Linked DNA regions of Glaciimonas sp. CA11.2. The protein of the gene in region 1 purifies or fractionates together with the protein of each later gene. This does not show direct contact. Links are inferred from orthologs where the notes say so. Each region holds a gene or a part of one and is shown in the gene's direction. Other genes may lie near its edges. The genes, in order: RGU75_RS05295 and RGU75_RS19855.

What was found.
Region 2: the proteins of RGU75_RS05295 (region 1) and RGU75_RS19855 purify together in Escherichia coli (affinity purification with mass spectrometry, with the first as the bait; 2 studies listed by BioGRID). This does not show direct contact. The link is inferred for Glaciimonas sp. CA11.2 from one-to-one orthologs.

What each region holds. Positions count from the first base shown.
Region 1 is NZ_JAVIWL010000001.1:1,232,229-1,249,529, reverse strand. The notes cover bases 14,098-17,063. They hold RGU75_RS05295 (DsbC family protein), read left to right. Parts: upstream 14,098-15,175; coding sequence 15,176-15,952; downstream 15,953-17,063. Other genes in these bases: RGU75_RS05285 (DUF3429 domain-containing protein), read left to right, coding at 16,829-17,063; RGU75_RS05290 (nucleotidyltransferase family protein), read left to right, coding at 15,969-16,565; RGU75_RS05300 (FAD-dependent monooxygenase), read left to right, coding at 14,098-15,164. Outside these bases: RGU75_RS05370 (mannose-1-phosphate guanylyltransferase/mannose-6-phosphate isomerase), read left to right, coding at 1-44; gmd (GDP-mannose 4,6-dehydratase), read left to right, coding at 50-1,180; fcl (GDP-L-fucose synthase), read left to right, coding at 1,187-2,146; asnB (asparagine synthase (glutamine-hydrolyzing)), read left to right, coding at 2,319-4,142; RGU75_RS05350 (glycosyltransferase family 4 protein), read left to right, coding at 4,139-5,221; RGU75_RS05345 (lipopolysaccharide biosynthesis protein), read left to right, coding at 5,350-6,534; RGU75_RS05340 (glycosyltransferase family A protein), read left to right, coding at 6,515-7,435; RGU75_RS05335 (hypothetical protein), read left to right, coding at 7,563-8,897; RGU75_RS05330 (glycosyltransferase), read left to right, coding at 9,006-10,169; RGU75_RS05325 (YdcF family protein), read left to right, coding at 10,173-10,772; RGU75_RS05320 (hypothetical protein), read left to right, coding at 11,145-11,351; RGU75_RS05315 (glycosyltransferase family 2 protein), read left to right, coding at 11,375-12,301; RGU75_RS05310 (glycosyltransferase family 2 protein), read left to right, coding at 12,395-13,141; more of RGU75_RS05300, read left to right, coding at 13,779-14,097; more of RGU75_RS05285, read left to right, coding at 17,064-17,299; RGU75_RS05280 (M61 family metallopeptidase), read left to right, coding at 17,292-17,301. UniProt on the Escherichia coli protein: Acts as a disulfide isomerase, interacting with incorrectly folded proteins to correct non-native disulfide bonds.
Region 2 is NZ_JAVIWL010000001.1:4,559,362-4,564,762, reverse strand. What follows is about bases 2,576-5,397. They hold RGU75_RS19855 (peptidylprolyl isomerase), read left to right. Parts: upstream 2,576-3,626; coding sequence 3,627-4,169; downstream 4,170-5,397. Other genes in these bases: RGU75_RS19850 (hypothetical protein), read right to left, coding at 4,464-5,397; RGU75_RS19860 (cupin domain-containing protein), read right to left, coding at 2,576-3,317. Outside these bases: outer membrane protein assembly factor BamC, read left to right, coding at 1-546; RGU75_RS19870 (MBL fold metallo-hydrolase), read left to right, coding at 619-1,422; RGU75_RS19865 (hypothetical protein), read right to left, coding at 1,610-1,858; more of RGU75_RS19860, read right to left, coding at 2,196-2,575; more of RGU75_RS19850, read right to left, coding at 5,398-5,401. UniProt on the Escherichia coli protein: Folding helper with both chaperone and peptidyl-prolyl cis-trans isomerase (PPIase) activities. Chaperone activity prevents aggregation of unfolded or partially folded proteins and promotes their correct folding.

The sequences.
Region 1 (17,301 bases):
ATGGGCGCATTGCCTCAGTTATCCCAATTAAAAATCAAGCCTGAATAAAATGAATCCATCGCATCCAAAAGTCGCTCTCATTACCGGAATCACTGGGCAAGACGGTTCTTACCTAGCTGAATTTTTGCTTGAAAAAGGATACATAGTTCATGGTATCAAGCGCCGGGCTAGTCAATTTAATACGGCACGCGTGGACCATTTATACCAAGATCCCCATATAGATCATAGAAACTTTGTTTTGCACTACGGTGACTTGTCAGATGGAACCAATTTGATTCGCATCATCCAGCAAACACAACCAGATGAACTTTACAATTTAGCCGCGCAAAGCCACGTGGCTGTAAGCTTCGAGTCGCCAGAATATACCGGTGACATCGACGGAATGGGAACTCTACGGTTATTAGAGGCGATTCGTATTTTGGGTTTGGAGAAAAAAACACGGTTTTACCAAGCAAGTACGAGTGAACTTTATGGCCTTGTTCAAGAGACTCCGCAAACGGAAACAACACCTTTTTATCCTCGTAGTCCTTACGCTGTTGCTAAGCTATATGCCTACTGGATGACGGTAAATTATCGTGAGGCATATGGTTTGTATGCGTGCAACGGTATTTTGTTTAACCATGAGAGTCCTCGGCGAGGGGAAACATTTGTAACGCGGAAGATAACGCGAGGCTTGGCTAACATCGCCTTAGGTTTGGAACCCTGTTTATATTTGGGAAATTTAGATTCTTTGCGTGATTGGGGACATGCGCGTGACTACGTTCGTATGCAATGGTTAATGTTGCAACAGGATGAGCCAGACGATTTTGTTATTGCCACGGGTAAGCAAGTTTCTGTTCGTGAGTTTGTCAGTAAGAGCGCGGCTCAACTCGGTATTGACCTCCGTTTTGAAGGCCAAGGAGTAAACGAAGTCGCCATCGTACAAGCTGTGAGTGGCGATAAGGCCCGAGCAATAGAGATAGGCGACGTGATAGTTAAAGTAGATTCTCGTTATTTTCGACCCGCGGAAGTGGAAACTCTTTTGGGTGATCCGACAAAAGCGAAAGAAAAACTTGGCTGGGTGCCCGAGATTACGTTAGATGAAATGATAATAGAAATGATAGCCCACGATTTTGACCTAGCTAGCCAGCACGCGCTATTAAAGAAAAATGGTTATAAGATTTCCGTAAGCGTTGAGTAGAAGATAATGCAAAAAAACAAAGTAATTTTCGTGGCAGGTCACCGCGGCATGGTAGGCGCTGCCATTTTGCGTGAGCTCAAGAAGCGCGATTATAAAAATATTATTACTCGCACCCATACGGAACTCGACTTAGAGGATCAAGGGCAAGTAAAGGCGTTTTTTGAGTCGCAGCGAATTGACGAAGTGTATATGGCGGCAGCTAAGGTTGGCGGTATTCATGCCAACCACACATACCCCGCTGAATTTATTTACCAAAACTTGATGGTCGAAGCGAATGTGATTCATCAGTCATGGAAGACTGGTGTTCAAAAACTGTTATTTCTAGGCTCATCCTGCATCTATCCGCGTTTAGCCGAGCAACCGATAAAAGAGAAATATCTGCTTACTGGACGACTTGAACCTACCAACGAAGCGTATGCAATAGCGAAGATAGCTGGTATAAAATTGTGCGAAAGCTACAATCGACAATACGGTACAGATTATCGCAGCGTTATGCCGACAAACCTATACGGTCCCGGAGATCATTATCATCCAACAAATAGTCATGTAATTCCGGGCTTAATTCGACGCTTCCACGAAGCTAAAGTAGTCGATGCAAGACATGTTTCAGTATGGGGTAGCGGAACGCCGCGCCGCGAATTTTTACATGTTGAAGACGTTGCTGATGCTTGCGTGCATGTGATGGAACTCGATCGTATAAATTACGACGCACATACTTTGCCAATGGGGTCGCACATAAATATTGGGACTGGCGAAGATGTGACAATTCGCGAATTGGCTGAAATAATAATGAATGTGGTGGGTTTTAAAGGGGAGCTTATGTTCGACCTAAGCAAACCGGATGGTCCGCCTCAGAAACTACTTGACGTATCTCTAATGGGTGAAATGGGATGGAAGGCAAATATAGATTTGATAAAGGGAATCAAGCTAGCCTATGAAGCGTTCCTGGTGGCTGAAAAAAAATGAACATTATCAGGAATGGAATAGGCTACGTGAGCTATAGAAACGTAGCGTTTTTTTTGAAATTTAGCAAACAACTTTCGATGATAGGGAGTTCTTTCAGTGTTCCTTGGGTTGTAAGGATTGCACTAGCTATTTCTCCATTAGATAAACTATCGCAATCATTGAGAGGATTCGCATGTGTGGTTTAGTTGCTATATTTGCTTATGCCTCCACTGGTCCTGCAATTGACCGAGAAGAGTTGATAAAAATTCGTGATCATATGGGCAAGCGGGGACCGGATGGCGCTGGTCATTGGATTTCTGCAAATGGAAAAGTTGGCCTTGGTCATAGACGGTTGGCAATTATTGATCTCTCAGAAGGTGGACACCAACCAATGGGATCGAAAGATGGGAATGTCCAAATAATATTTAATGGGGAAATTTATAACTTCAAGGAATTACGTAATGAATTGGAGCAAAAAGGACATTACTTCAACAGCCATAGCGACACAGAAGTGCTTCTTGCTGCATGGTTAGAGTGGGGCGAAGACATGTGTTCAAGGTTACGCGGAATGTATGCATTCGTGATTTGGGATTCTAATAAACAGGGACTCTTCCTTGCACGAGACCCGTTTGGTATTAAGCCCCTTTACATATCAGATAACGGGACGACCATGCGAATTGCGTCGCAGGTAAAAGCCCTGTTGGCGGGTGGGGCGATCGACACACGTACCGATGCTGCTGGCCAAGTAGGCTTTTACCTTTGGGGACACATTCCAGAGCCATATACCTTGTATAAAGGGGTACGAAGTATTCCTGCAGGTACTGCTTGCTGGATATCAACAAGTGGAGCAAATCGTCAAATACGATTTTTTGATATTGCCGAATTGGTTGCCGAAGGAGAGGTAAACGCTTGTGATATGAGTCCAGACGACGCTCGTCACGTAGTGCGAGAAGCGATGCTTGACACAATGAAGCATCACCTAATCGCAGATGTTCCCGTGGGAATTTTTTTATCATCAGGTGTGGACTCTACTGCGTTGGCAGCACTGGCTAAGGAAGTCAGTGGCGAAAAAGTACATACACTAACGATTGGTTTCGATGAGTATCGTGGCACTCATTTAGATGAAGTACCTCTTGCAGAAAAATTTGCCAGGAAGATTGGCTCCGAGCATCAAACCCGTTGGGTTAATCGTGAGGAGTTCGTAGAGCTCAAAGGCCAATTCCTGAACGCGATGGATCAGCCGACTATTGATGGCCTCAACAGCTATTTTGTTTGTAAAGCCGCGGCAGATGCTGGTTTCAAAGTAGCAATTTCTGGATTAGGAGGGGATGAGCTTCTACGTGGGTATCCAGCCTTTCGACAAATCCCAAGATTGGTTAATACGGTTGGTCCTTTTTCTGGCTTGCCAGGATTAGGGCGGGGATTACGTTTCGCTAGTGCGCCATTTTTCTCACGAACGATGACGCCGAAATATTCCGGATTACTTGAGTATGGTGGGAGCTACGGTGGAGCTTACCTGCTGCGCCGCGCTCTCATGATGCCTTGGGAGCTTTACAGTGTCCTCGAGCCGGGCACCGTTAAAGAGGGGTTGGACGAGCTCAATACTGTTTATTTGCTTAATCAGAGCGAGAGGCATTTAAAGCAACCGCATAGTAAAGTCGCGGCGTTAGAAGCATGCTGGTATATGAGAAATCAGCTATTACGTGATAGCGATTGGACTAGCATGGCCCACTCCGTTGAGCTTCGCGTCCCGCTTGTCGATATTCCGACGTGGCAGAAGGTATTAACCACAGGTGCAGGTATAAGTGGCAAGCAGTTACTTGGATCAGCACCCGTACCTCCACTTCCAGATGAGATCGTGTTTAGGGCTAAAACTGGTTTTAGTGTTCCAATCGGAAGCTGGCACGCCAATAAAGTGGTTAAGTCTCAACGACAGCCTACGATCCGAGCATGGAGCAGGCATGTTATTGAGCACTTCACCAATGCAATTGAACCGGATTTTAAAGCGCATCTATGAAAAAGTTCGCATTGTGGGCTCCTGATATGGCTTCACGCGGAGGCGTACAAAGTTACATGTGGCGACTTTGGGAGATGCTGCATCAAATTGACGATGCATCGATCTGCGGTCTCGTATTAAACAATACGTCTGCGCAACTTAATGAAAAGTCGGTTGAGACTGCCGCAGCGATCTGCGGCTGTGCTGGGAGTAAAGTCCGTTTTGTTTTTGAGGCTTTAAGTGGCCGGTACAAGGGGCACGTTGTAATTGTTGGACATTTACATCTAAGCCCAATAACTTGGCTGGCAAGGCGAGTGGGCCTTATAAAAGGCTACATAATAATTCTTCATGGCATTGAAGCATGGAAACGTAATACTTTTCTTGAGCGTTTGGCCTTGAGACAAGCTGATTCGGTTGTGGCAACAACCAACTTTACTGCTATTGAAAATAAAAAGGTTAATGGATTACTTGGGGGAAATTACCATATTATTTCTCTTTGCGCAGAGCGTATGGTCGCGGCGCCCAGTCAAAAATTTATGCTCGCTGGAAAGTTTCCCGTTCTATTTGTCGCTAGGCTTGCAGCAGAAGAACGATATAAAGGAATAGATACGTTAATTGATAGCATTAAGTGTTTACGGTCAGAAGGTATTGCAGTCACATTAAATGTTGTAGGCGATGGTGATGATCGTGATCGTATTGAGCAATATGCCCAAAGCGCAGGAGTGGGAGAGTTGTGTAAATTCTTTGGACGTTTATCTGACGAAGATCTTCAGGCTGCTTATCAGGCAGCAAAGTTATTCATTATGCCGAGCAAAAAAGAAGGGTTTGGAATCGTGTTTCTGGAAGCAATGCGGTATGGCGTACCCTGTATCGGCGGCAATCACGGTGGAACGCCCGAGGTTATCGAGAATGGACTTGACGGCCTGCTTGTTGAATATGGTGATGTGAGCGCTTTAGTGCATTCCATATCTTATTACGTCAATAACCTTGACGCGCGTAATAGCGCTGGCCGGCTTGCAAAGACTCATTTCGATGAAAAATTCAACTTTAAAAATTATTCGGCTCACTGGCACACTCATCTGATCAGGTTGGCAAAATAAATAAAGTAATTTACACGGTAGCTTTTATGAACATTTGTTTCATTCAACAATTGCTATTTTTGTAAAATATAGAAAATTCAATAAAAAACGTGAAAATTAATTTTAGGTCGCCTGGGCTGGATGTATTTGTGAAACGATCTGTAAGGCAAACTATCGTTCAATTATTTCAAATAATAGCCACACTTGGATTAACAATTTATTCTGCAAGAATATTAGGACCAGAAGGACGAGGTTATGCCACCACAATACTGGCTACTTTGCAGTTGCTTACGTGGTTATCAACATTAGGTATCGGAAGAGGCTTATCAAAATTTGGTACCAATGGAACTGGATTAAGTCCAAAAAAAATTCAATGGACGTTATTAGTCTACGCCATAGTTGCTGTTTCATTTGTCTGGCTAATATTTTATTTTTATCCTGGCTCCAAAATATTCAGCGGTATGCATGCGACTTTTTTCTTCGTTTTAGTTATATTTCTTTTAAATGATTTTGTAAAAAATGGATTAATGGGGAACGGTTATTACAAAGAATATGGAAGAACATGTAATATTGAAACATTGGCATATGTCATATCAGGATTTTTATTATTTAAAGCTGGTTATGGTGCCGTTTCATTAATATATGGTGCAGCGATTGCCTCTTTTATTTCACTATTATTTGGCTGGAGAAAAATTGTCGTTAATGAATTATCGAAAAGTACTAATGGAGATCAAATAAGTCTGGTAACGGTAGTAAGATTTTGTTTGAAGACGCATGTAGTTGATATTCCCCGCATGTTTCTTATGCAGGCTCCTCAGCTTTATATTGCGAGATTCATTGGACTGGGTGAAGCCGGCCTCTATAATGTTTCTACAGCCATCGCGAACGTTTGTCTGACTTTTATTAAGCCTGTTGCAGCGATATTACTCTCGGAGAAGAAAAGAGATGAAAATGTAGCACGACAAAGCTTGCATGCTGTAGTAATTCTCTGTATCCCTCTCTTCTTAAGTTATGCGTTTGTGAAATTGTTTGGTAATGATTTATTTACCGCGATTTTTGGTTCTAAATTTGGGATGGGAATGAAATACTTAGATTTAGCTTTATTTATTGGATTTTTCAGCACTTTGTCCCAAATATATTTTTCAGCTGCAATGGCAATATCACGACCAGAAATTGGTGCCATTTCTGCAGTATCTGCATTATTAGTGGGGATTGGAATACATTTACTTTCACAAAACACTTCCCATTTTGGGGGCAACTCCTTACTCGTTGGACTTATATCAATAGACTTTATCTTGCTTGCCGTCATATATCATGCGAAAAAAAGAGTATAACGTTTCCGTCGTAATCCCTAATTACAATGGAGAGAAATTTATTGCTCAGGCAATAGAGTGCATTCTTGCTCAAAACGTAAGTTCTTTAATTGAATTAATAATTGTCGACGACGCCTCAACTGATAACTCTGTTAATTTAATTGAAGAAAAGATAAGAGATATAACCTGGGCAAAGTTGGTTTCTTTAAAAATAAATGTGGGTCGCTCCAAAGCAAGAAATTTAGGCGTTGCAGTATCAAAATATTCTCTGATTCTTTTTCTGGATAATGATGACTTGCTACCGTCTGATTATATTAAAAATTTATTAAATCTTGCGAATATTACTAAACTAATTGAGATTGTAATCGCAGGGCAAAAAAATTATTTCCTTGACGGGGAGTATGGGTTGAGAGGCCCACTGGAAATACATGATAGTTCTTTGGAAAGTATTTTATTAGGAAAATTTTTTGTACCAACGGGGTTTATGATTTCAAAAAATATATTTGAAGAACTCGAAGGTTTTGATGCACTTTTACACGAACGTGAAGATTGGGATTTCGCCTCAAAACTATGTATCGCTGGCTATTCTATTATTGCCAGCGATATGCCCGTTTGGGTGAGGTTGCACCAAAACAATAATAGTAAAAATCACGAAAGATTTATTTCAGCTACTCTAAAGGTCCATGAACGTTTAGCTACGTATTTCAAAATTACCGGCGATAAGAAAATGCACGCGAAATTATGCTCTTATACGGCTTCTCAGATTGCTCGAAGACCAGTGAAATTAGCTTTAAGGTTTTGTGGATTAAAGATTGCGTTTAAAGCCTTATTTATAGATATAAGAGTTTCCATAGGTCAATCTATTTTTTTTACTATTGCACGTCTGTTGATACGAATGACTATTAGAAACAAAAATACATAAATTTATTATTTAAATAGTGTTTATGTTGAATTTATTTGGATTATTTTCTTGGCTTAATAAAATCGTATTGTTTTTAATTAAATGACAATCAATAAAATTTAACTCAATATTAATTATATTGAGCGGAATGAAAAACACTAATTTGCCAGCTTTTTTGGCTACTTTTCTTTGTATTATTTTTTCGGTCCACGCCGCCATAACCTTGAATGCTGGCGTTGGATTTTTTGGTTTCTTTATATTATTAAGCTATTTTTGCGCAATAGGTATTGTTTGGAGAAATGTAAAAAATCCCTCTAAATCTGCTGCCGGGACTGCCGCTCTTATCGCTGCCGGATGTATTGCTCTTCAGTATTTTTTATTGTTGTCTGCGAATCCGATTAATGGCCAATTTATTATTGGCGATTCTGATAGTAAACTTTATCATAACATTGCTGAAACTATTTCTATTAATTTCAAGTTATTTGATCAAATAACCTCTTTTAGCCATGTAAAAGAAGCAGCAGATATTAGTGGCTATATTGTTCCAAATTTTGGAATGTTTTGGTTTTTGGGAGTCATTTATTCCGTTTTCGGTATTGAATGTGGACCAGGAATCTATTTATTAATTAATGTAGTATGTGCTATGGTTATAGCCTATTTTTCGGTATTAATAGCGGGACTATATTCAAATAAAGGGATTTCAAAATATACTGCTACATTATTTTCTTTATTGATTTTCATGAATTTTTCAATATCTGAACATGCTTTTCATTTACGTAAAGACTTTTTACTTGTCGCATTATTAATGGTGTCAATTTATTATGGAATAATGGGGCGTTGGATTTTATTCTTGCTATTTGGATTTCTAACCGTACAGTTAAGATCTATCTTTTTATTAGTGTTAATTATTCCAGTATTTTTTTTGATAATAAAAAATACTTCCATTATTTGGAAAATATCATTAAAACTAATTCTTATTTTTGTAATTGTTTCTGTCGTAGTGCTTTCGAACTTGCCTCAATCAATTTACTTATTATTTGGGTTAATATCCAATGATAATGATTTAACCACGCTTAGTGGTCTTTATGGCACTGCGAATGGAAGTGCTATTTTAGTAAAAAATGGATTGCTACAATGGGTATATATTATTTTTTATCCATTTCCTTCGCTGTCTGCAGCCACGTATATTACGACTGATGGATGGATATCTCTTTCTGTATTTTGTATTAACTTCTATTTATTTTTTGGAATTTTTAAAACTCAAATCCAAACTTCTTCTAATGACAATAGGTACGCACTTTTATTTTCTGTATTAGGTGTTTTATTTTTATTATTACTTATAAACCTTGTCACTGCAGCTGCTACTGGCTCCTTTGGTGTAGTGGAACCAAGATATAAATTTGCTTGGTGGGTTTTTTCTGGAATAGTAATGATGGCTTATAAAAGTAATAAAGGGTATTTAAAAATGAGGGGTAATACTTAGTTATATTAATTTCAATATAGATTACAGGTAGGCAGAAGATTGCGTTGATGAGGATTTCTCCGCGATTCTTGAAGTAATATAAACGAATAATGTTAGTGCAGAAGTTATATGGACATGATGATTTTTTTACATACGGTTGGATCATTGTCGGTGGATAGGGGAGGGCCGTCTAGGACGGTTAGTTCCCTGAGTGATGCATTGGCAAGCATTGGCGTAACGATTTACCTGGTGACGATGGCGGACTCGACTGCATCCGATTTACGGTGTCTTCCTAGCGAGAAGGGTGTTGGTACCGTCGTTGCGGAGGATGCGGGATTGCCTGGAAAGCTCGGGTTTTATCTGAGGCAGAAATTAGTCGCACTTATTCGTGAAGCCAAAGTTGAGGGTATCCACGATCATGGGCTATGGGGGGCGACCAATTTTTGGTCCGCATTTTCTGCTCGTAAAGGTGGTATCCCCTTCTTTCTGTCACCAAGAGGGATGCTGGAGCCATGGTCTCTGGCACAAAAGCGCGTAAAGAAATCTTTGGCAATGCTTATTTACCAGCGCCGCATTCTTAATCACGTTAGCGTTTTTTTTGCTACCTCAAAAGAAGAGGCGAACAACATACGTAAAATTGGTTTGCGACAACCAATCGCGATAATTCCTAATGGCGTTGCGCTGCCAGAAACACATCGATATCTTGATGATAAAGATGGTGAGCAAACAAGAACGGTACTCTTTCTTTCCCGGATTCATGAAAAAAAGGGACTAATCAACTTAGTTAGGGCTTGGGCGAGCATAGCTCCTTTAAATTGGAAACTGGTAATTGCCGGTAACGATTACGATGGACATGAGGCTACGGTGCGCCGAGAGGTCTCGAAACTTGGCTTAATAGATGCTGTTAAATTTGTCGGATCGGTTGAGGGGCGAAATAAAGAGAGCTTATATCTGGCCGCTGATATATTTGTTTTACCCACTTTCTCAGAAAATTTTGGTGTGGTTGTCGCAGAAGCGCTAGCTTATGGAGTGCCTGTAATTACCACTACAGGCGCGCCTTGGGAAGAGCTACATGAACACGACTGCGGATGGTGGGTGGCTCCTGAGGTCGAAAGCATCGCCAGAGGTTTGCAGGATGGCATGAGTCGAACGGACGTGGAGCGGTATGAAATGGGACTACGTGGCCGTCAATTGGTGGCTGAAAAATATTCCTGGTCTTCAATTGGTCTTTCTACCCTAGCTGTCTACGAATGGGTATTGAAAAAAGGGCCTCGTCCAGATTGTGTCGTCTAGTCTATGCATACATTATTTCACTTTCGAATACGGACCGTAATACTTCTGATCGCTGTCCTGATATTGTTTTTGGGGCTATTTCAGCTAGGAAATTTTGTGTCCACTCCGAGTAGTCAACCGATCCCATCGGATCTGATTGTTACGTTGGGGGGAGACTCAGGGGCAAGAGTTATGAAGGCGCTTGATCTTTATAAATTAGGTTATGCGCCAAAGATTTTGATAACCGGTATTGACGGCGGTGAGCCTCAGATTCGGCCAGCTTATCTTACCTGGCAAGCCCTATTTTTTGCTCAGCAAGGGGTAAAAAAAAATGTTCTTTTATTCGATACTGAATCGGCCAATACGTGGCAAGAAGCTCTAAATACAAAAAAATTGATGGAGCAACAAGGGTTACATCACGTAATCGTAGTCAGCGACCCGCCGCACATGCGGCGATTATCATGGGTATGGGGGCGAGTCTTTGCGGATAGCGGTATGCAATTTCGCTTGGTTCCATCAAACATGTCTGGATGGAGGGCTGATGAATGGTGGCTGAACGAAAAATCAGCTCAGTTTGTACTGGCCGAAATTGTTAAGTTTATGTATTACTTAGTACGGTATTAAGTGGGGATGAAAGTGATGAGTTCGTCGAGTAATCGTAAGCCCATGGAACTAAAATCGCTGACGCTCAAAAATAAATTAGCACGTACACTTTGGCGAGTGATCTGGCTTTTTTTATTCCGGCCTAGTCCCATTCCATTTCACGCATGGCGTCGTTTTTTGTTGCGCTTGTTCGGGGCGACTATAGAAGCAGGTACGCATCCGTATCCTTCAGCAAAAGTTTGGGCACCATGGAATTTGACTATGCGTGCGCATAGTTGCCTAAGTCATTATGTGGACTGTTATTGCGTAGATAAAATCGAACTGGGCCGGCATGTAACCGTGAGCCAATATTCATATTTATGTACGGCTAGTCATGATTTTATGCGACGTGGCATGCCTCTGATTACCGCACCGATTTTAATCGAAAACCATGCCTGGATTACTGCCGACGTTTTTATCGGTCCAGGCGTCACGGTCGGCGAGGGCGCTGTTGTCGCCGCTCGTAGCATCGTCATCAGGGATGTAATGCCATGGACGGTAGTTGCGGGGGCTGATGGGAGGATAGTCGGAAAACGTGATTCGACTGTCGCCCTTGATTAATTGTTTTGATTTCTTTAGAACACATGCAAAGAACCACCACCAGTCTGGCAGCGCCTTGTGATCTCACCATTGTTATATTGACATTGAATGAGGAATTGCATATTGAGCGTTGTATACAAAGTCTTCAGGGTGTCGCAATACGGATAGTTGTGGTTGACAGCTATTCGACGGATAGGACATGCGAGTTGGCTATTTGCGCTGGTGCCGAGGTAATACACCATAAATTCTTAAATCATGCGTCTCAATTTAATTGGGCATTGGATAATGCAGAAATTAGCTCAACGTGGGTGATGAAACTGGATGCCGATGAGACTCTGACTCCGTCGCTAGTAAAGGCTTTGCGTATAGCATTTGCAACTGCTTTGCCTGAGCATACCGGCTATACCATTAATTTAGGAAGAATATTTCTCGGAAAATTTTTGAGATATGGTGCGTTGTATCCCATCCGGTTGCTACGGATTTGGCGAGCGGGGTTTGGTAGAATTGAAAATCGCTGGATGGACGAGCACGTTATTGTAGATGGGGCGATTAATCATATTGACGCTGATTTTTATGACCATAATCTTAATAACATTACTTGGTGGACGCAAAAGCATAATCAATATGCTACCAGGGAGGCGATTGAATTTTTGATGAATAAAGATCGTATCGATGTTCCTGGGAATACCCATGCGATGAATGTTGATGCGCGGGTCAAGCGTTGGATTAAAAGAACCATCTACGCGAGGCTCCCCTTAGGTTTGCGTGCGTTTCTATATTTTCTATATCGCTATTTTTTAAGATTAGGATTTCTTGATGGTCGGCAGGGTTTAATTTTTCATTTTTTGCAGGGTTTCTGGTATCGATTCCTTGTCGATGTCAAAATTCAGGAGCTTAAATTTTCGATGAAAAAAGGAGGCCTTACGCTTGCGCAAGTAGTGAGGGAAGAGTACGGATTCGAGATAGATTGATTTGGTGCTTAATCCTAAGGGTTGCGTTTTAGTATCACTTTTAGTCGCCAGATAAGCGATTAATATTACCAAAAATAGTTGCGAGAAATTTCATTGAAAATATCAGTTATAACCGCTGTGTACAACGGAATAAATACCATAGAAGATACATTGCGCAGCGTTAAGTCGCAAGATTACACGGATATTGATCACGTTGTTATTGACGGTGCTTCATCGGACGGAACGGTTGAATTGATCGGTAGGCATATTGATTCCATATCAACATTTATTAGCGAACCGGATATGGGTATTTACCATGCCTTGAACAAAGGTATCGCAAACGCGATTGGAGATGTGGTAGGGTTTTTGCACTCCGACGACATGTTCGCCTCTTCTGCAGCCCTGTCACGTATCGCCGACGCGTTTCAAGATCCGGCAGTCGGCGCTGTATACGGAGATTTGGTTTACGTTAAGAGGCATGACGCATCCCAAGTAGTTCGTTACTGGCGTTCAGGGAAATACTCTTCGGCACGTATTCTAAGGGGGTGGATGCCCCCGCATCCAACTTTTTATGTGAGGCGCGATTTATACCATTCGCTTGGTCTTTTCAATACAAAATTTCGGATTGCTGCAGACTACGAAAGCATATTGCGTATATTGGAAAGAGGCCGTATCAGAGCAGAGTACATTCCTGAAGTTTTAGTGAGGATGCGGGTCGGTGGCGTAAGCAATAGATCAGTTCGTAACATGGTGTTAAAAACTTGTGAAGACTACAGGGCAATGCGCATGAACGAGATAGGTGGGGTAACGACTCTGTTACTTAAAAATCTTACTAAGTTACCGCAATTCTTTTTTAAGTAGCGCGCAAGTTTTAGTTGGTAAAACTAGGCTAGATTTTGATCGTGGTTTGTATTGTTGCGATTTCGCGTTAGAACAACAGCGTTCAAATCTGAGCAAATCAGTCATCTGGAGAGTTGTATCCATTAGGAAACTATTGCGATTCAAGTTAGAAGCCGCCGAGAAGTCAGGAGAGGCAACTTGACATATACTGCCGCCAGCATCCAGAGCTGAACAGCTTAATCAGAACGCATGCATTTTCACCTTGTACCTAAAATGTACTGCTGATTTTTAAAAATGTGATTCACAAATAAATCAGCAGATAAACTGGAGGCTTGTTATCGTATTACAGAGGGCGTATTTAGTGCACGCTGTGAATTGTAAATACGTTTGGGTCGGCAAAAAATGGATGGTCAGATCAAATATATTAGTAAAAAATTCTTAAAACAAAAAAGGATCACAAGCTGAAGCATGTAATCCTTTGATATTCCTGCAATTTCTTGGTGGCCCGGGGCGGAATCGAACCACCGACACAAGGATTTTCAATCCTCTGCTCTACCGACTGAGCTACCAGGCCAAGGAGCCGAATTATAGCAAGACATTTTGAATTCGCAAACACCTTATGTAATTATTTTATTTTAGTAGTCGTTATAATGTTTGCATGAATGATTCCAGACTACCTTCCAAGAGCGTGTTCGCGGCTGCTGCTGCGCTTAGTACGCATGGTGTTTCTTCGCGAAATGTTTCCCATAGTGACATTTGTATTGTCGGCAATGGTGCGATCGGTAAGACGGCGGCGTTGGGGCTGGCGCAGGCGGGTCTTACTGTCACCTTATTAGCGGCGCCTTCAGGCGTCTCGGTGAGCGACCCTTCGGGTGCCTCAACAGCCAATGGTGCGCCTCCTAACCTCTCGTTACAAGTTGAGAGCCATCGTTCGGGTGATTCCGCCGCTTGGGACCCGCGTGTTTATGCGTTGAATCACGTTGCCCGTAGTCTGCTATCAGGTCTCAAGGTGTGGGATGCCCTGGATGATAGTCGGGTTGCGCCCGTGGAGAGCATGCTGGTCAAAGGCGGCGCGGAAGCCAATGCCGGGAGTATTTCCTTTGATGCTTTTAGTGCGCGTACTGGTGCGTTGGCGTGGATCGTTGAGGATCGCAATTTGAATCAGGCGTTGGATGCGGCATTGAAGTTTGCGCATAACGTGCGTGTGGTCCGTGGTCGGGCACAACAGATGTTGGTCAGCGATGCCGTTGGCGGCGGCGATGGCGCTGGCAAAGGTGGTGTGACCTTGACGCTGCAAGATGGTTCGTTGCTGACTGCTGCATTGCTGGTTGGCGCTGATGGCGCGCAATCGTGGGTGCGTCATCAATGTGATATCGGCATCGATTACCGCTCTTATCATCAGCGGGCGATTGTGGCTAACTTTGAAACTACCCTTCCGCATCATGACGTAGCACATCAATGGTTTACTGCTGAAGAGGGAATCGTCGCGTTATTGCCGTTGCCGGGGCAGCGGGTGTCGTTGGTGTGGTCGGCTCCGGAAAGCCTGGCACCGACTTTGTTACGGGAGTCGCTGACGCAACTGGCAGAGCGTTTGTCGGCGTTGGCGGGTGCGCAGTTAGGTCAGTTGACGCCATTGCAACCGGAGAGCGTGCAGAGTTTTCCGCTGGCGCTGATTCGTAGTCATGCGCTGGTGGCGCCGCGGGTTGCGTTGATTGGTGATGCGGCGCACGTGGTGCATCCGCTGGCCGGTCAAGGGATGAACTTGGGGTTTGGTGACGTCACTGCCTTGATTAAGGTGTTGGCCGAGCGCGGTCCGCATCGTGATTGTGGTGATACCGCGGTATTGGCAAAATACGCGCGTTCACGCAAGGAAGAGATTCTTTTAATGCAACTTGCTACCGATGGTCTTGAACGCTTATTTGGGCTCGACATAGCGCCGCTACGCTTGGCGCGCAACGTCGGATTGAACTTGCTGGACAGGCTGCCGGTCTTAAAGCGGCGATTGATGGGTCATGCGTTCGGTCGTACATTCGAAAAAAATTAATGGGAGTTGTAATGCAAGTACGGATTTGGGAACGTTTAAAGCCATTGTTGTTGGCAGTGATGTTGGGTTCATTGATGACGGCAGCTATCGCTGAAACTGCGCAAGAAACCGCGGTCAAAAAGCTTATCGAGCCGCGTTTAGGGGATGGTGTCAAAGTGGATGCGGTTGCCAAAACACCGTATTTGGGCATGTTTGAGGTGCGCGTCGGGAAAGATATTTTTTATACCGATGCAGCGGCTAAATATATGTTCGTTGGTCGTATCCTGGACGCCAAGAGTTCACGGGATTACACTAAGGAGCGCATGGATGAAATCAGTAAGGTGAAGTTCTCCGATTTGCCGCTGGAACTGGCAATGAAGTCCGTCAAGGGCAACGGCAAGCGCGTGATTGCGGTGTTTGAAGATCCTAACTGCGGTTATTGCAAAAAATTCCGTAAGACTTTGCAGGATGTTGACAACGTCACTGTGTACACCTTTATGTATAACATCCTGGCTGCGGATTCTGCGGTGAAGTCTAAAAACGTCTGGTGTAGCGCCAATCGTGACAAAGCGTGGGACGACTGGATGCTGAACGGTAAGTTGCCCGCTACGGCTGCGGCGAGTTGCGTAGCGACGCCGAACGACAAAGTATTAGCGCTGGGACAGGCGCTTGGCGTCAGTGGCACGCCGACGATCATCTTTGCCGATGGATCGCGTATACCGGGCTTTATCGATGCGAAGGCGCTTGAGGAAAAGTTTGCCTCGGTTGTACCGGCTGCGCCAGCTACACCAGTCGCGTCTAGCAAATAAGACGGCCAACTATCTCATGGATCTTCCGGCGACCGATCAAATAGCAGGTATTTTGCTCGCCGCCGGTCGTGGTCGTCGTTTTGATCCAAGCGGGAAGCAGAGCAAATTGCTGCAACTTCTTCCTAGCGGAGAAACTGTTTTGGCGGCAGCAGCAAAGCATCTTTCTGCCGTGTTGCCGGTTACTGTGGTGTGTCGGACCGATGCGCCGCCGTTGACTGCGCAATTGGCAGAGGAGCTTGTTGGCTGCACGCTGCTTGAGTGCGCTGATGCGGATGATGGAATGGCGACGACGCTGGTGTTTGGTCTCCAGCAAACAGCGACCGCGGTAGGATGGGTGATCGCGTTAGCCGATATGCCGTTTGTGCAGGTTTCTACGATCATGGCGTTAAAAGCAGCATTGGATCAGGGCGCAGATATCGCGGTGCCAGTCTGCAATCAACGTCGCGGTAATCCGGTTGCTTTCAGTCATCGTCATCTTTCGCACTTGTTAGCGCTGCGTGGCGATCAGGGTGCGCGGGGTTTGCTGGAGCGTTTTCCTGTGGTGGAGGTTGCGGTGGATGATCCAGGTGTCTTACAGGACATTGATACCGTCGCCGATATACCACAATCGTAAGCGGAATTCTGCTGATTGATCCTCTATGCGCATGGCAACCCACTAAGCGGGTGTTGGTTTCGCGATAACCCCGTAGACTATTGTTTTTTCATGCCATCGCTCGGCTTATTTTATTTTTAAATCAAACGTGTATTTTATTGTTGGCTCCGCCTGACGTTCATCATGTCTGCGACGCTTTGTCGTGGTCATTTCTGATTTATAGATGCCATAAGTTTGCCGCGTAGATGACGTGTCGTGCTTCACTAACTTGCCAATCTTCCGCGATGAATCCACACTTTCTAAATAAACGCCTGATCCTTGTTCTCGGTTATACGGGCTTGGTCCCATTCGTCCTGTTAACGCTGGGTTGCTGGCTGGTTAGCCCGGATTGGCTTGGCGAGTTTATTCGCGGTCAAATGGCTTACGGTGTCGCTGCATTATCATTTCTAGGCGGTATTCATTGGGGCGCGATGGTATTGCGTGCCGATCTCTCTGCAGAGCGGACTAAAAGAGCCTTGATCTGGGGGATTATGCCGACCACGATTGCCTGGTTTTCGACCCTGTTCTTTGCGTATGGTTATACTTTATTGATTCTGGGCTTTATTGCGGCGTATCAAGTGGATAAGCGTTTATTCGTTTGGTACGGTCTGCCAGGCTGGTTCATTGAATTACGTTATAGACTAACCTGTGCTGCGGTTGGCGCGATGGTGTTAGCCATGCTTGCCGCTGGCGTGAGAGGAAATCTCGGTGCATAAGT
Region 2 (5,401 bases), 3.3 Mb from region 1 along the record:
GGCGCGGAAGAGGTGCTTACTGGCGCTTCAAAAGAAACGAGTATCTGGACTTCGCGCCCAGAAGATCCACAGTTAGAAGCTGAGTTTTTGTCGCGTTTGATGTCTCGCCTCGGTGCGGATCAGGTGAAGGCAAAAGCGGCGGTGGCTAATTCACCGTCGTTACAAGCGCGTTCTAAGCTTGTAAAGGGTGCTCTCGGGACGAGTTACGTTGAAGTAGACGAAAGTTCTGATCGCGCTTGGCGACGTGTTGGTTTGGCGCTTGATCGCGTCGGCTTCACAGTAGAAGATCGTGATCGCACGCAAGGTGTCTATTTTGTCCGATACGTCGATCAAGATGAAGAGGCTAAAGACAAGAAATCAGCTGGTTTCTTCTCAAAAATGTTCACAAGTTCTAAGAAGGACGATAAAAAGGCTGCCCGCTATCGGGTCGTTGTAAAGGCTTCCGGTTCGGCGAGTCAGGTTGCAGTGCAGAATAACGCAGGTCAACCAGAAACGTCGCCAGCGGGAGACAAAATCCTGACTTTGTTGAACGAGCAACTTAAGTAATTGTTTGTAGTGTTGTTTTTGCAATTGTGTCGCAGTTAGTGCTGCGAGGCAATTGCATCTTAGGATTAGTCGTTGAAATTTGCCAGCCTCGGAAGCGGTAGCGAAGGTAATGCCTTATTGATTTCCAGCGCTTCTGCTACCCCTTCTACTGAAACCAAAGCCACAACCAACGTTATGTTGGATTGTGGCTTTGGCATTAAAGAGACCGAACGTCGTTTGGCTAGGTTAGGTCTCGATCCCACTGATTTATCTGCTATTGTTGTCACACATGAGCATCAGGATCATATTGGTGGTGTCTTCAAACTAGCTCGCCGTTATGCATTACCCGTATGGCTGACGCATGGCACCTTTGCTGCCATCTCAAAATCACTTAAAACGCGTAGTGCGGTTGAGATGCATTTTTGTCGCGATGGTGAAGTTCTGACTATCGGAGATTTGGAATTGACGCCCTATACCGTTCCTCATGACGCCAGAGAGCCGGTGCAATACGTTGCTAGTGATGGCACATTACGGCTTGGCGTGTTAACCGATGCTGGAAAATCCACAAATCACTTGATTCGCGCTCTAAACGGTTGTCACGCACTTGTTTTAGAGTGCAATCATGATAGTCAGATGCTTCTCGATTCAGCTTACCCACCTTCACTTAAGCGTCGTATCGGCGGTGAGTATGGGCATCTTTCAAATGATGTTGCTGCAGACATCTTGGCTGCGTTAGATCAGTCGGTTTTGCGTAAAGTAATCGGCGCGCATTTAAGTCTGCGTAATAACACTCGCGAACTCGCACTGGCAGCGCTTAATCGCGGCAGAAAAAATCAAGATATTGAATTAACGATTGCCTGTCAGGAAGACGGATTCGATTGGATCGACATTTGTTAAAAATGAAGAGTATCCATAGAGGTTTGTAGCCGAGCAGGTTTTGACTTAAGTCTTACTAAGCCCTATTACATATGGTTACAAATAGGATAAGAAAATTGAATCCAGTGATGTTGAATGCAGCATATTTTTGTATTATTACAACAAAAAAGCCGACCCTAAGGTCGGCTTTTTTTAAAGCAACCAAATATTACTTGGATGCAGCAGGAGCGGCAGCAGCGTCAGGTGTCGAAGCAGCAGGAGCAGCAGCGTCAGGTGTCGAAGCAGCAGGAGCAGCAGCGTCAGGTGTCGAAGCAGCAGGAGCAGCAGCAGCGTCAGGTGTCGAAGCAGCAGGAGCAGTCATCGAAGCAGCTGTATCAACAGCAGGAGCTTCGTCTTTTTTACCGCAAGCAGCCAAAGCCAAAGCCAACAGGGAAGCGATCAATAGTGTTTTTTTCATGGATATTCCTTCAGTAGTAATCAAAATTTTGTGCGATGAATAATTACCGGTAATTATCGCTCTAAGGATGCTTTTGCAGTGCTTTGCACTAAATACGTGCATTACAACAATAAAAACTTTCCAGCTGCGAATTATAGCGGATTTTGTCAAATATGATACTGTAGGTTTTCTTTTTAGTAAGCATTTGTATCAAACTAACATCCTTTAATTCACTCCTTTTGCCCTTTAATTAACGTTTATTAGATTTCCATAGGGAAACTAGTGGTTTCTCTGAAAATTTTGTTATACGGCATTGTTTAAATAATAATAATTCATTATTGGAATTGTTATTTTCAAACTAGCCCAATGTAATCCAGCCGTCCTCGTACCAAGTATATAGCGCCTCAAGTACGTCGGTTGAAACCATACTAGCCGCATCGCCATCCAATTTACGCTGATCAGCCAACGCACATAAAGAGCCTTTATCTTCGCGACCGGCAGCGAACGACTCGCCATTAATAAACACATGTTTGCCACGATAAAGCATTTGTGTCTTGCGCGACAGGCTTACGCCCCGTTTGGCGATCGATGCCGTGAACCGCGATAGTGTCAAAGGGCGTTTTGGAGATTCAAAAAATACGGTCGCTTTTGGATCCGACAAATACTCGCCCATAAAAATCGCGATGTCATCGTCGGTAAAGCGCACTTTATTAAGTGCCTCCGAAACCTGCGATAGCATGTTGCGGCTAATTTCTGCTGGATGTTTGGTGGGAGCCAGGTCGGCGTCGGCGTATCGGCCGGGTAGGTCGATAGATTCAGCCATGAACTGCAAAAAGGCTTCCCCAAGCTCTTGAAACGCTGGTGCACGAAATCCTATTGAATAAGTCATGCATTCGCCGATTGCATTGCCTTCGTGGGCATATTGCGGTGGCAAATAGAGCATGTCGCCAGGTTCAAGTACAAATTCTTGTTCTGGTGCGAAGTTTTTAAGAATTTTTAGTGGACTTCCTTCGACCAGTGTCAAATCTTGTGCTGCGCCGATTTTCCAGCGACGTTGTCCATGCGCTTGCAGTAAAAAGACATCGTAAGAATCAAAATGTGGCCCGACACCGCCCGTATCAGTTGCATAGCTGATCATCAGATCATCAAGGCGTGTATCGGGAATGAAGCGAAACTGTCGGAGTAAGGCATCGACTGTATCGTCGTGCAAATTGACGCCTTGAACAAGCAGAGTCCAATCCTTTTTATCGGCCTCCGGCAAGGTGCTAAACGGCCCATTTTCAACTTTCCACTCTTGCTTAAAATGGCTGATTAGACGCGATTCGACGTCATCTCGCGATGCCATTTCAAATAATGTTGCTGAGGACAGCAGTGGTTTGAAGTCCGGCAAAGCCTGGCGAATCAATAAAGGTTTTTTGTGCCAGTAATCGCGCAAAAATTGCGCAGGCGAAAGGCCGCCCAACAACGTAAAATTTTTCATAGGCTGCATTATATCGGGTTGGATAGGGTTCCATACTCCACCTGCTACACCGTACGCAAATACTTCCAAGTTTATCGATTAACTGATTTGGCACGGTGAAAAATGTTTCTTAAAGAACACTTGGTCGCAGACTTCGACAATTTTCTGTTATTTGCACTATTTTTGTTAATCAATACTCAGTAAATTGTCTTAACGACTTGCAGGGTGGCTTTATCAGTATCAAGCCCTTCGGATAAATTTTTCTCGTTACGCAGACCTGATGAATTCGGCGGGTATAATCTGAGCGCATATTATATGAAAGGAATGATCATGAAGATTGCCAAGAATACCGTAGTGACGGTCCACTACAAATTGTCAGATGCTCAAGGCAACTTGATCGAAGAGAGTAGCCAGCCGATGATCTATTTGCATGGTGGTTACGAAGGCACACTGCCGAAGATTGAGGAAGCGCTGGATGGCAAGGAAGTTGGCTACAATGTTGAATTGCAGGTGGAGCCGGATGATGCCTTTGGTGAATATGATTCGAATCTGGTAAAGATCGAAGCACGCAACCGTCTACCAACACCACTAGAAGTGGGCATGCAGTTTGAAGGAACGCCAGACGGCGAAGATGACGATGAGCAAGCGTTAGTTTTCACAGTGACTGATATTGCCGATGATAAAGTTGTGCTGGATGGTAACCATCCACTAGCTGGCATCGCGCTGCGTTTCGATCTGACAGTAGGAGAAGTGCGCGAAGCAACGGACGAGGAAATTGTTCATCAACACGTCCATGGCGCACACGGTCATGGTCATCATGATGATTTGGATGATGAGTCTGCGGACGAATTCCGTAGCCACCCGATTCATTAAGATAGTACGCATTTGGCGATTGCTATTGGCAGCCATCAATAAAAAAGCCGTAAGCGTTGAATCATTCAGCGCTTACGGTTTTTGATATTTATTTTTTGATATTGATTATGTTATGTCAATTAAATAACATAAAATTTTCAATATTATTTATTCAATATTATTTATTCAATATTATTTATTCAATATTATTTATTCAATATTATTTATTCAATATTATTTATTACTATTCCTCTTGCAATTGTTACTGCGTTGCAAGAAAAATAAAAAAATGATTTAAATACCCATTTTTTATCGTTAGTTGCGGGTTTTGTCGATGGCAAAATAGTGCGGATTGCGCGTGTCTACCGTTACTTTCGCCCACGAGGATGCTATTTCCATATCGCCAAGATTCTTTTTCCAGACAACGTCAGTAGTGGATGGCGCGCTGTTGGAAGGGGGTCCGTGAATAATTAAGACCTTACCCGAAAATTTAGTTGCCAGTGCGGTAATGGCGTGACGCATCTCAACAAAGCCATCGCGCTTTACATTAAAATCAAATACGCGTCTTCGCTGCACGGCGAGTGGATCACCGTCACAAAATAAAACTATACCATCTGATTTATTTTGCTCAGCAATGTTCAAGATTCGTTGCAACCATTCCTTGTTAGCAATTAAACGATCTTCAAATTCGCTGTTGCGGCCGCCTTCAGACGTATAGTGGTTATTTCGTGCAGGCAAATTGACGGTGGCAAACGTTACATTACCAATCTCCCAACGTGCATTTTCAACGTATGTGCGAAACTTTGGTGACGTGGATTGGCGGTTCAGCGGGATTCTGGTTTCACCTAACGAAAAATCATCCGAAAAAAATAATTCACGGAGTCGGTTGAGACGTTCAAACGAAGTAGAGCGTCCGATTTCATTTTTGCATGCGACCCAATCGCTAGCGGAGGGTGAAACGATCATGCCATTTTTTGCGCTATTCAAGAGCGCCTTACGTTCTTGGTACAGTTTATCTGAGCAAGGCTCTTTTTCCGATTTTATGCCATTGGTGACAACGAATGCCAGATTTTCGTCATCAGTCTGGCTAATAGCCGTGCGCACTGCGACTTCATCAGAAGTGCTTCGGAATGGATGACCAATAACGCCAAAACTAAAGCTGCTGGTTTCTCCCTGGTCGGTAGCAAGAGCAGCGCCAGATAACCAGCCGATAGTAAGTATAAACGCCGCGACGATCCCCGTACTGGCCATGC